3 regions of the Rosenbergiella sp. YN46 genome follow, and region 1 is predicted to be linked to each of the others. Evidence: predicted binding sites of a transcription regulator. Region 1 holds the regulator's gene; each other region holds the start of a gene.
The links. Region 1 encodes Fur, which represses iron uptake genes when iron is present. Its sites were predicted from a motif close to ATAATAATGAGAACNACTATCAA; they were not measured.

Region 1 (4,237 bases):
ACACGCCACCATTTGCACGCGTTTTCCTCCTGAGCCGAACGGCTATCTGCACATCGGCCATGCGAAATCCATCTGCCTGAACTTCGGCATCGCTCAGGATTATCAGGGCACCTGTAATCTGCGCTTTGACGACACTAACCCGGTTAAAGAAGATATCGAGTATGTGGACTCCATTAAGCAGGATGTCGAGTGGCTGGGTTTTCACTGGGCGGGGGATGTCCGTTATTCTTCTGACTATTTCGACCAGCTGTTCCACTACGCTATTGAGCTTATCAACAAAGGCCTGGCCTATGTTGATGAGCTGACGCCGGAGCAGATTCGCGAGTACCGCGGTACCCTGACTGAGCCGGGTAAAAACAGCCCATATCGCGATCGCACGGTGGAAGAGAATCTGGCGCTGTTTGAAAAAATGCGTGCCGGGGAGTTTGCCGAAGGCACCGCCTGCCTGCGTGCGAAGATCGATATGGCTTCTCCGTTTATGGTGATGCGCGATCCGGTACTGTATCGCATTAAGTTTGCCGAACATCACCAGACCGGTAACAAGTGGTGCATCTACCCGATGTATGATTTCACCCACTGTATTTCCGATGCGCTGGAAGGAATCACCCACTCGCTGTGTACCCTGGAATTCCAGGATAACCGCCGTCTTTATGACTGGGTGCTGGACAACATCACTATCCCGGCTCATCCGCGCCAGTACGAATTTTCGCGCCTGAACCTGGAATACGCCATCATGTCCAAGCGTAAGCTTAACCTGCTGGTGACCGAAAAGATCGTTGAAGGCTGGAACGATCCGCGCATGCCGACCATTTCTGGCCTGCGCCGTCGTGGCTATACCGCAGCGGCTATCCGTGAATTCTGTAAGCGTATCGGCGTTACCAAACAGGACAACACCGTTGAAATGGCGTCGCTGGAAGCCTGTATTCGCGAAGATCTCAACGAGAACGCGCCGCGTGCGATGGCGGTTATCGATCCGGTTAAGTTGATCATTACTAACTATCCGCAGGGGCAGAGCGAGATGGTTACTATGCCGAATCACCCGAATCGTCCGGAAATGGGCAGCCGTGAGGTGCCTTTCAGCGGCGAAATCTGGATCGATCGCGCCGACTTCCGCGAAGAAGCGAACAAGCAGTATAAGCGCCTGGTGCTGGGCAAAGAGGTGCGTTTGCGCAACGCCTATGTGATTAAAGCCGAAGAGGTGGAAAAAGACGCCGATGGAAATATCACCGCGATCCGCTGCAGCTACGATGCCGATACGCTGAGTAAAGATCCGGCCGATGGGCGCAAGGTAAAAGGGGTGATTCACTGGGTCAGCGCCGCCCATGCGCTGCCTATCGAAATTCGCCTCTACGATCGCCTGTTCAGCGTGGCGAACCCGGGCGCGGCGGAAGACTTCCTTTCCACCATTAATCCCGAGTCGCTGGTGGTGAAGCAGGGTTATGGCGAACAGAGCCTGAAAGCGGCGCAGCCGGAAAAGGCTTACCAGTTCGAGCGTGAAGGGTACTTCTGTCTTGACGGACTGACCAGCAGCGCCGACAAACCGGTGTTTAATCGCACTGTTGGTCTGCGCGATACCTGGGCGAAGACTGGCGGCTAAGCGCGATATCGTCGGTACAAACAAAAAACCCCACGATGGTGGGGTTTTTTATGGCAATAAAAAACCGGAGAGCGCTCTCCGGTTTTTTTGACGCTGGCCCGGACGTGATTACTTCTTGCTGACCTCATGGGCGTCATCGCTTTCCCGACAGTCGCCTTCGGCGCAGTGGCCATACAGATAGAGGCTGTGGTTGGTCAGGCGGATATTATGCCGGGTGGCAATTTCACGCTGCCGTGTTTCAATAGAATCATCGCTGAATTCAATCACTTTGCCGCAGTCCAGACAAATAAGATGATCGTGATGATGCTGCTGCGTCAGTTCAAAAACGGATTTTCCGCCTTCAAAGTTGTGACGGGTGACGATACCTGCGTCGTCGAACTGGTTCAGCACGCGGTAAACCGTGGCCAGACCAATTTCTTCCCCCATATCGATCAGTCGTTTGTACAAGTCTTCCGCACTGACATGATGGTTTTCAGGCTCCTGTAACACTTCCAGGATCTTTAACCGGGGAAGCGTGACTTTCAGGCCGGCCTTCTTTAATGCGGTATTGTTGTCAGTCATGCGGAATATGTCCTGTTGCTTAATGACTTAGCTCCTCTGGAGCACTGCATAGAATTCATAAAAAAAGATGAATGCGTCTCATTATAGAGCCGTGAAGGGTAAATGAAAACCGCGTTCAACCTGCAAAAATGTGAATAAAAAAGTGGGAAAATTTATGCCAGATGCGGCATCTGAGCCCATTTTACCGGACATATTGTACTACTTAGTGGGGCAAAGTTAAAAAATTGTATCAATTATTACTATCGGTTATATCTATTAATGCGGCGCAGATCGCGCCGCAGCAGGCTATTATCAGGCGTTGATAATTTCATCAAGATGCAGCTCTTCGGAGATCTGCTTAACCCATTTTTCAACGCGCTCGTTGGTCAGTTCCGGCTGACGATCTTCGTCGATAGCCAGGCCCAGGAAATGGTCGTCATCGGCCAGCCCCTTGGACGCTTCGAAGTGGTAGCTTTCGGTCGGCCAGTGGCCCACAATGGTGGCGCCGTTCGGTTCGATAATGTCGCGAATGGTGCCCAACGCGTCGCAGAAGTATTCCGCATAGTCTTCCTGATCGCCGCAACCAAACAGCGCAACCAGCTTACCGTTGAAGTCGACTTCTTCCAGCGTGGGGAAGAAGTCGTCCCAGTCGCACTGCGCTTCACCATAGTACCAGGTCGGGATTCCAAGCAGCAGAATATCGAAGCCTTCCAGGTCTTCTTTGCTGCTTTTAGCAATATCATGCACCTCAGCAACTTCTTTACCGAGCTGTTTCTGAATCATTTTCGCGATATTTTCGGTGTTGCCGGTGTCGCTGCCGAAAAAAATGCCTACGATTGCCATGAGTAAAGTAACCTCTTGAATCTAAAAAAGTATGGTGGCTGCGTAATGCCCACGGATAGGGCAATCATAGCAGAAGCCCTTCGAGTGCGGAAACCGCTATTCGTCGCAGGGTGCACAGTATGCAACATGCCGGGCGGCGTAAGGGCGGTCTTAGCCCCGGAGCTGGGCGAGCTGGCTCAGCAGAATCTCTTCGATAAGCTCGCTGCGGCTGATGTTGCGCGCATGGGCGAGCTCATTGAGCGCATCCACGGCTTCGCCGTTAAGCTTCAGCTCAACGCGTTTCAGGCCGCGGACTTTATCGCGTTTAAGCTGGTTGCGCTTGTTGATGCGCAGCTGCTCGTCACGCGACAGCGGATTGGTTTTGGGTCGACCCGGTCGACGCTCGTTTGCAAAAAGATCGAGCGTCGTGCGGTCCGTTTGTTCTTTTGCCATGATTTGCTGCTGCTGACAGGGAAAAGGCTACGGGAGCGGATTTTTACAGCGCGCCATCATACATCAGTGCTCAGCGGGGCGCCAACGCCCGGAGCGCATCTGGCGACCGGACGATGGGTTTTTAATCAGAAGCAAGGAAGCGATGGATGGCCCGCAGCACTGGCTGGGGCTTTTCGGCGTGAACCCAGTGGCCGGCGCCGGCAATGACGTGTGCGCGCGCCTGGGGGAACTGGGCGGCGATCTCCGGCTGATATGCGGCCTGAATATAGGGTGAATCGCCGCCGCGGATAAACAGGGCAGGATGCGGCCAGGGAGGTGTGGGCTCCCAGCCGGTGATATTGTCGTACTGATCCCAGAGCACCGGGACATTAAAACGCCATTCGCCGTTCGCGAATGATTTCAGTAGAAACTGGATGACGCCTTCTTCTTCTATATGCTCGCGCATTATCGCAGCGGCGTCGTGGCGGCTGGTGGCGCCCTGTGCGGTGACGGCGCGTACGGCGGCGAAGATGGCGTCGTGGCGGCGTACCGGATAGGCCACCGGCGCAATATCGAGAAGTACCAGTTGATCGATACGTTCAGGAGCCAGCGCGCTCAGCGCCATCGACACTTTGCCGCCCATGGAATGGCCGATAAGCGTGACTTTATCGAACTGGCAGTCGTCCAGGGTATCCAGAACGTCCTGAGCCATCGCCGGATAGGTCATGATCTCGCTGCGAGGGGAGAGACCGTGGTTACGCAGATCGAGCTGCAGTACGGTGCGTTCCTCCATTAGAGAGCGACCCAGCACGCCCAGATTATCCAGGCTGCCGAACAGGCCGTGAA
Region 2 (4,237 bases), on a different contig from region 1:
GCGAACCTATCGGACGCAAAGGTAAACCGAAGCGTCCGCCTAAAGAGAAGGTGAGCCGTCGTCGCCTGCGCGATGAGCGGTATGACGATGATGATTACGATGATGATGAGGCGCCCATGTCGCGCAAGGTAAAGAAGGGGCGTCCGCCACGCCGTAAACGCAGCTGGATCTGGTTTTTCGTTAAGCTGCTGATCGTACTGCTGGTGCTGTTTGTCGCCTACGGCGTCTGGCTGGATCAGAAGATTCGCAGCCGCATCGACGGTAAAGTCTGGCAACTGCCGGCGGCGGTCTATGGGCGGATGGTGAATCTTGAGCCGGATATGGCCTTCAGCGAAAAAGAGATGGTGAAGCTGCTGGAAGGGACGCAGTACCGTCAGGTTACGCGGATTACCCGCCCGGGCGAGTTCACCGTGAAGGGCAACACCATCGAGATGCTGCGCCGTCCGTTCGATTTCCCTGACAGCAAAGAAGGGCAGATTCGCGCGCGCCTCACCTTTGACGGCGACCGTCTGGAGTCCATCAAGAATATGGAAACCGGTCGCGACTTTGGCTTCTTCCGCCTCGATCCGCGCCTGATTACCATGCTCTCTTCGCCTAACGGCGAGCAGCGTCTGTTCGTGCCGCGCAGCGGCTTCCCGGAGCTGCTGGTCGATACTCTGGTGGCCACCGAAGACCGCCATTTCTACGAGCATGACGGCATCAGCCTTTACTCCATTGGTCGCGCTTTTATCGCCAATATTACCGCGGGTAAAGCGGTACAGGGGGGCAGCACCCTGACCCAGCAGCTGGTGAAGAACCTGTTTCTGACCAACCAGCGTACCCTGTGGCGTAAGGCCAATGAAGCCTATATGGCGCTGATTATGGATGCCCGTTACAGCAAGGATCGTATTCTTGAACTGTATCTGAACGAAGTGTATCTCGGCCAGAGCGGCAACGATCAGATCCGCGGCTTCCCGCTGGCGAGCCTCTATTACTTCGGGCGTCCGGTCGAGGAGCTGAGTCTCGATCAGCAGGCGCTGCTGGTGGGGATGGTGAAAGGGGCTTCGCTGTATAACCCGTGGCGTAATCCGAAGCTGGCGCTGGAGCGCCGTAATCTGGTGCTGAGACTTCTGCAACAGCAGAAGATTATCGACCAGGAACTGTATGACATGCTCAGCGCCCGCCCGCTTGGCGTTCAGCCACGTGGCGGCGTGATTTCGCCGCAGCCTGCCTTTATGCAGATGGTGCGCCAGCAGCTGCATGAAAAACTGGGCGATAAGGTGAAAGATCTTTCCGGCGTGAAGATCTTCACCACCTTCGATTCGGTGTCGCAGGATGCCGCGGAAAAAGCGGTAACCGACGGTATTCCGGCGTTGAAAAAACAGCGTAAGCTGAAGGATCTGGAAACGGCGATGGTGGTGGTTGACCGCTTTAGCGGCGAAGTTCGCGCTATGGTCGGCGGCGCCGATCCCAACTTTGCCGGTTACAACCGCGCCATGCAGGCACGCCGTTCTATCGGCTCGCTGGCGAAACCGGCGACCTATCTGACGGCCCTGAGCCAGCCGAACAAGTACCGGCTCAATACCTGGATAGCCGATGCGCCTATCTCGCTGCCGCAGCCGGGTGGCAAGACCTGGTCGCCGCAGAACGATAATCGCCGCTTTAGCGGTCAGGTGATGCTGGTTGATGCGCTGACCCGTTCAATGAACGTCCCGACGGTGAACCTGGGTCTGTCGCTGGGACTGCCTGCGGTAACGGATACCTGGGCTAAACTGGGCGTACCGAAAGATCAGCTGCATCCGGTACCGGCGATGCTGCTGGGCGCGCTGAACCTGACGCCGGTTGAAGTCGCGCAGGCGTTTCAGACTATCGCCAGCGGCGGCAACCGGGCCGAACTGTCGGTGCTGCGTTCGGTAATTGCTGAAGACGGCACTGTGCTCTACCAGAGCTATCCTCAGGCGGAGCGTGCGGTTCCGGCTCAGGGCGCTTATCTGACGCTCTACACCATGCAGCAGGTGATGAAGCGCGGCACCGGCCGGGCGCTGGGGGCGAAGTTCCCGGGTCTTAACCTGGCGGGTAAAACCGGCACCACCAATAATCAGGTCGATACCTGGTTTGCCGGTATCGACGGTAAAGAGGTGGTAATTACCTGGGTGGGCCGCGACAACAACCAGCCGACGCATCTGTATGGCGCCAGCGGAGCGATGTCTATCTATCAGCGCTATCTCAGCGATCAGTCGCCGATTCCGCTGACCCTGACCCCGCCGGAAGATATCGTGGAGATGGGCGTGGACGATATGGGCAACTTCCAGTGTTCAGGCGGTTATCGTCAGCTTCCGGTCTGGACGACCAATCCGGACGCGCTTTGCCAGCAGAGTCAGCAGGAGATGGACGCCCGCAACCCGTTCAATAACGCTGAGAGTGCGCCGCAGCAGCAACAGCAGCAACAGCCGCAAGAGAAAAAGAGCGACGGCGTTGCCGGCTGGATTAAAGATATGTTCGGCGGCGACTAACCGAGCGATACGACGCTATGCAAAATCCCCCGCTTTAGCGGGGGATTTTTTTTGCTAACACGGCCACCATTTCTCTAACGTTGCGTAGAACATCAATGCAACATTTCGCACAGAATGAAATGACCGCGCGCTTTGCCTGGTTATTTCCCGAGCTTACAGGGGGCTCCGGGCGGAGCGGTGCTTGATATACGCGCAATCTTTCGCATATCATCCGCAGTCATAATAATAATTCTCGTTTTCGTTCAACCTGGCTACTCTCACTAAGAGAATTTACCATGACGCGTTGTTTCACCGAACAGACAGCCACTCCCCCTGTTTGTCGACTGGCCGTGCTGATAGCTGCGGCATTGGGCGGCTTTACCGCGCCGGCATTCGCCGCCGATGAGGCTAAACCCGAAGATACCATTACCGTTTCCGCCGACGCGGCGAACGTGCCTCAGGAGAGCGCCTGGGGGCCGGCACTGACCATTGCCGCCAAACAGAGCGCCGTCGGGACGAAAACCGATACGCCTATCGAGAAAGTACCGCAGTCTATCTCCGTCGTGACCCGTGAAGAGATGGACATGCGCCAGCCGCAGACCGTGAAAGAGGCGTTAAGCTATACGCCCGGCGTATTTGCCACCCGCGGCAGTTCCAGTACCTACGACGTCGTTTCGATTCGCGGATTTACTTCGCCTTCAACGGTGAACACTAACCAGTATCTGGATGGCCTGCGTTTACAGGGCAATAACTATTCTGAAGTGTCGATGGACCCTTACTTCCTGGAGCGTGCGGAGCTGATTCGCGGGCCGGTATCGGTACTGTACGGCAACAGCAACCCGGGCGGGGTGGTATCGATGGTCAGCAAGCGTCCGACCACTGAACCGCTGCGCGAGATTCAGTTTAAGGCGGGGTCGCGTAATCTGTGGCAGACCGGCTTTGACTTTAGCGACGCCCTGGACGACGACGGCGTTTTCTCGTACCGCTTAACCGGTCTGGCCTTCAGCCAGGACGCCCAGCAGGATCGGGTCAAATCTAACCGCTATGCTATCGCCCCCTCCTTTAGCTGGCGGCCGGACGATAAAACCGACTTCACTTTCCTGAGCAACTTCCAGAGCGATCCACACGCGGGCTACTATGGCTGGCTGCCGCGCACCGGTACCCTGGTGCCATACGTGGATGCTAACGGCCACTCGCACAAGCTGCCGACCGACTATAACGAAGGCGATCCGGACAACAAAATGCAGCGCCGCCAGCAGATGGTGGGCTACAGCTTCGCGCATGCCTTTAACGACACCTTTACCGTGCGTCAGAATCTGCGCTACTCCCGGGTACATACCCTGTATCGTTCAGTCTATGGTTTTGGGATGACGGGGCAGGGCAATATGCTGAAGCGCAGCTATGTGCGTTCAGATGAAGATCTGACGGATTTCGGCGTCGATACCCAACTGGAAAGTAAATTCCATACTGGCCCGGTGGCCCACACGCTGCTGACCGGGGTGGACTATCTGCGCAGTCGTAACGACGTAGACGCCCAGTACGGCGATGCCGATCCGCTCGACCTCGGTAGCCGCGGCGTAACGCCGTCCAATATTTATCCGTATGCGGATAAATATCAGGTGGTTAACCGTCTTGAGCAGACAGGTCTGTATGTACAGGACCAGGCGGAATGGGATAAGTGGGTGCTGACCCTGGGCGGACGCTATGATTTCGCCAAATCCAGCGTGCATACCCGTGAAACCAGCTATGCCAGCGCCTCTAACAAT
Region 3 (4,237 bases), on a different contig from region 1:
GAGACAAGGAGTTACCGTGAGTCGCGTCCTGGGTACGGAAGTTCCAGCGCTTAACGGTACCTGCGAAACCTTTACCTTTAGAGGTGCCAGTTACGTCAACTTTTTTAACGTCAGCAAACAGCTCAACGCTAATATCCTGACCTACGGTGAACTCTTCGCCTTCAGCCAGGCGGAATTCCCACAGACCACGGCCAGCTTCAACGCCAGCTTTAGCGAAGTGACCCGCTTCCGGCTTGGTTACACGGTTAGCTTTTTTAGCACCGGTGGTAACCTGGATTGCGCGGTAGCCATCGTTAGCCAGATCTTTAACCTGAGTAACGCGGTTTGCTTCTACTTCGATAACGGTTACGGGGATAGAAACGCCTTCTTCAGTGAAGATGCGGGTCATGCCCACTTTTTTACCGACTAAACCAATCATTGTTTCAACCTCTCAATCGCTCAATGACCCTGATTAACCCAGGCTGATCTGCACGTCTACACCGGCAGCCAGATCCAGACGCATCAGAGCATCAACGGTTTTCTCGGTTGGCTCAACGATGTCAACCAGACGCTTGTGAGTGCGGATTTCGTACTGATCGCGCGCGTCTTTATTAACGTGCGGAGAAATCAGAACGGTGAAGCGCTCTTTGCGGGTCGGCAGCGGGATCGGACCACGAACCTGCGCACCAGTGCGCTTGGCAGTCTCGACGATTTCCGCGGTTGATTGATCGATCAGGCGATGATCAAACGCTTTCAGGCGGATACGGATTCTTTGGTTCTGCATGAGACCAGAGCTCCAATTATTTTATAGACGAAAAGAATTACTCCTCGCACCCATTACGATTGATGGGGGAGTGTAATCGTTCTTGCGTAGCCCCCCGATTGGGAGCATTGTCGGTAATCTAAAAAAGAGAAGATTACCACAGGGTTCCGTCGAACCCGCCGTCAATAATGACAAGCCCGCGCATTATACGTGAATATCGCGCCGAAGCAAGTGCTGTTTAGAAAAGCGTCACTACCGACGACAACCGGCGCAGGAGACCACCTCCCCACCGGCCACTGAGAGCGAAAAGGCGTTATTCCTCTTCCTTGATTTGAGACTGAATGTAGTTCTGCAGGCCAATCTTATCGATAAGCCCCAGCTCCGTTTCCAGCCAGTCGATGTGATGCTCTTCTTCTTCAAGAATCTTAATCATCATATCCCGGCTGACATAATCATGAATACTGTCAGCATAGGCGATGGCTTCACGCAGATCCTTGGCACCTTCCATTTCCAGTTGCAGATCGGAACGCAACATCTCTTCCACATCTTCGCCGATGCGCAACTTACCGAGATCCTGGAGATTGGGGATGCCTTCAAGAAAAAGAATACGCTCAATGTACTTATCGGCGTGCTTCATCTCATCGATAGACTCGTGGTATTCAACGTCGTTCAGACGCATTAACCCCCAGTCCTTAAACATTCTGGCATGAAGAAAATACTGATTGATTGCGACAAGCTCATTTCCCAATAATTTATTGAGATAATTTATTATCTTAACGTCACCTTTCATTTTTAACCCTCCGCATCCACTACAAAAAAGCGTAGAAGGGCTTCAGGGTAAGTCAAATTATCCCCGATAAACTTGAGGTTGCCGACAATTCAGGCAGCACGCAGTGATAAATAGCGAACTCAGGCGATCTCTTGAAATTCCGGCATCTGGATCATCTCTTCCTGCATGATCTCACGGGCCGCTCTTACGCATTTGCCACACTGGTTACCAACAGGAATAAACTTGCGTAACTGCTGAAAAGACTGAGGATGGAACTGGCGCACGGCTTGGCGGATTTTTTTATCACTGACGCCATTACATAAGCAAACGTACATAACAACTCCCGTTCAAAAACTGCGCAAAGTGTAAATGAGAATAGTTATGATTACAATAGCGCATCGCGGGGAGAAAATCATATCAGCGTTGCAGTTCGCTGGCACCAGACAGAAAAAAAGCGCCCGAAGGCGCTTTTTTATTCAGCTTAAAGAGAATTAAGCTTTAACTTCAGCAACAACGCCCGCGCCAACGGTACGGCCGCCTTCACGGATTGCGAAGCGCAGACCTTTGTCCATTGCGATCGGGTGGATCAGCTCAACATCCATCTTGATGTTGTCGCCAGGCATTACCATCTCTACGCCTTCCGGCAGAGTGATGGAGCCCGTCACGTCAGTGGTACGGAAGTAGAACTGCGGACGGTAGCCTTTGAAGAACGGAGTATGACGGCCGCCTTCATCTTTGGACAGAACGTAAACTTCTGCTTCGAACCTGGTGTGCGGGTTGATGGAGCCCGGCTTAGCCAGTACCTGACCACGCTGAACTTCGTCACGCTTGGTACCACGCAGCAGGATACCGCAGTTCTCACCGGCACGGCCTTCGTCCAGCAGTTTGCGGAACATTTCAACGCCAGTACAGGTGGTCTTCGCAGTCTCTTTGATACCCACGATTTCCACTTCGTCGCCCACTTTGATGATACCGGTTTCTACACGACCGGTAACAACGGTACCACGACCAGAGATGGAGAATACGTCTTCGATCGGCAGCAGGAACGGCTTGTCGGTGTCACGCTCCGGCTCCGGAATGTAGGAGTCCAGCGCTTCAGCCAGTTCAATAACCTTCGCTTCCCACTCTGCGTCGCCTTCCAGCGCTTTCAGCGCGGAGCCGCGGATAACCGGGCAGTCGTCACCCGGGAAGTCGTACTGAGACAGCAGCTCACGAACTTCCATCTCAACCAGTTCCAGCAGCTCTTCGTCATCAACCATGTCACACTTGTTCATGAACACGATGATGCACGGTACGCCTACCTGGCGGCCCAGCAGGATGTGCTCGCGGGTCTGCGGCATCGGGCCGTCAGTCGCAGCAACAACCAGGATAGCGCCGTCCATCTGTGCAGCACCGGTGATCATGTTTTTCACGTAGTCGGCGTGCCCGGGGCAGTCAACGTGTGCGTAGTGACGGGTCGGGGTGTCATATTCAACGTGAGAGGTGTTGATGGTGATACCACGAGCCTTCTCTTCCGGCGCGTTATCGATCTGGTCGAATGCGCGAGCAGCACCGCCGTAGGTTTTAGCCAGTACGGTGGTGATGGCAGCGGTCAGAGTGGTTTTACCATGGTCAACGTGGCCGATAGTACCAACGTTGACGTGGGGTTTTGTACGTTCAAATTTTTCTTTAGCCACGACTATATTCCTTACTTTCTGTGCTCTCCCCTGTGGAAAGGAGAGCACGGGATCATTGTTTTAACCCAGCGGCTTATTTACCACGGGCTTCGATAACGGCCTGAGCAACGTTGCTCGGCGCTTCCGCATACTTCAGGAACTCCATGGAGTAAGAAGCACGGCCCTGGGTCTGGGAACGCAGGTCGGTTGCGTAACCAAACATTTCGGACAGCGGAACCTGCGCACGAACGGTCTTACCGGTCGGGGTATCATCCATACCTTCGATGATGCCGCGACGACGGTTCAGGTCACCGATAACGTCACCCATGTTCTCTTCCGGGGTCTCAACTTCAACCTTCATGATCGGCTCAAGCAGAACCGGCTTCGCCTTCTTAAAGCCCTCTTTAAAGGCGATAGAAGCGGCCAGTTTAAACGCCAGCTCGGAGGAGTCAACGTCGTGGTAGGAACCGAAGTGCAGACGCACGCCGAGATCAACTACCGGGTAACCAGCCAGCGGACCAGATTTGAGCTGCTCCTGAATACCTTTATCAACGGCCGGGATATATTCGCCAGGAATAACACCGCCTTTGATTTCGTTGACAAATTCGTAGCCAGCGCCGCCCGGCTCCAGCGGATACATATCGATCACTACGTGACCATACTGACCGCGACCACCAGACTGCTTCGCGTGTTTACCTTCGATATCCTTAACGGTATCGCGGATAGTTTCACGGTAAGCAACCTGAGGTTTACCGACGTTCGCTTCAACGTTGAATTCACGCTTCATGCGGTCAACGATGATGTCAAGGTGCAGCTCACCCATACCGGAGATGATGGTCTGGTTGGATTCTTCGTCCGTCCGCACGCGGAAAGACGGGTCTTCCTTGGCCAGACGACCCAGCGCCAGGCCCATTTTCTCCTGGTCAGACTTGGTCTTCGGCTCAACGGCGATGGAGATTACCGGCTCAGGGAACTCCATACGCTCCAGGATGATAGGCGCGTTCGGATCACACAGAGTGTCACCAGTAGTCACGTCTTTCAGACCAATCGCTGCAGCGATGTCGCCCGCAC

Region 2: the regulator Fur is predicted to act here: its motif matches at 2,712-2,734, upstream of fhuA (ferrichrome porin FhuA).
Region 3: the regulator Fur is predicted to act here: its motif matches at 1,881-1,903, upstream of bfd (bacterioferritin-associated ferredoxin).

What each region holds. Positions count from the first base shown of each region.
Region 1 is NZ_JAZHEE010000006.1:44,294-48,530, reverse strand. Features, by position in the region: gene glnS (glutamine--tRNA ligase) at 1-1,597, shown strand, start outside; gene fur (ferric iron uptake transcriptional regulator) at 1,706-2,158, opposite strand; gene fldA (flavodoxin FldA) at 2,450-2,980, opposite strand; gene ybfE (LexA regulated protein) at 3,131-3,412, opposite strand; gene ybfF (esterase) at 3,534-4,237, opposite strand, start outside.
Region 2 is NZ_JAZHEE010000017.1:58,762-62,998, reverse strand. Features, by position in the region: gene mrcB (bifunctional glycosyl transferase/transpeptidase) at 1-2,492, shown strand, start outside; gene fhuA (ferrichrome porin FhuA) at 2,768-4,237, shown strand, end outside.
Region 3 is NZ_JAZHEE010000036.1:10,983-15,219, reverse strand. Features, by position in the region: gene rplC (50S ribosomal protein L3) at 1-418, opposite strand, end outside; gene rpsJ (30S ribosomal protein S10) at 452-763, opposite strand; gene bfr (bacterioferritin) at 1,056-1,532, opposite strand; gene bfd (bacterioferritin-associated ferredoxin) at 1,652-1,846, opposite strand; gene tuf (elongation factor Tu) at 2,003-3,187, opposite strand; gene fusA (elongation factor G) at 3,261-4,237, opposite strand, start outside.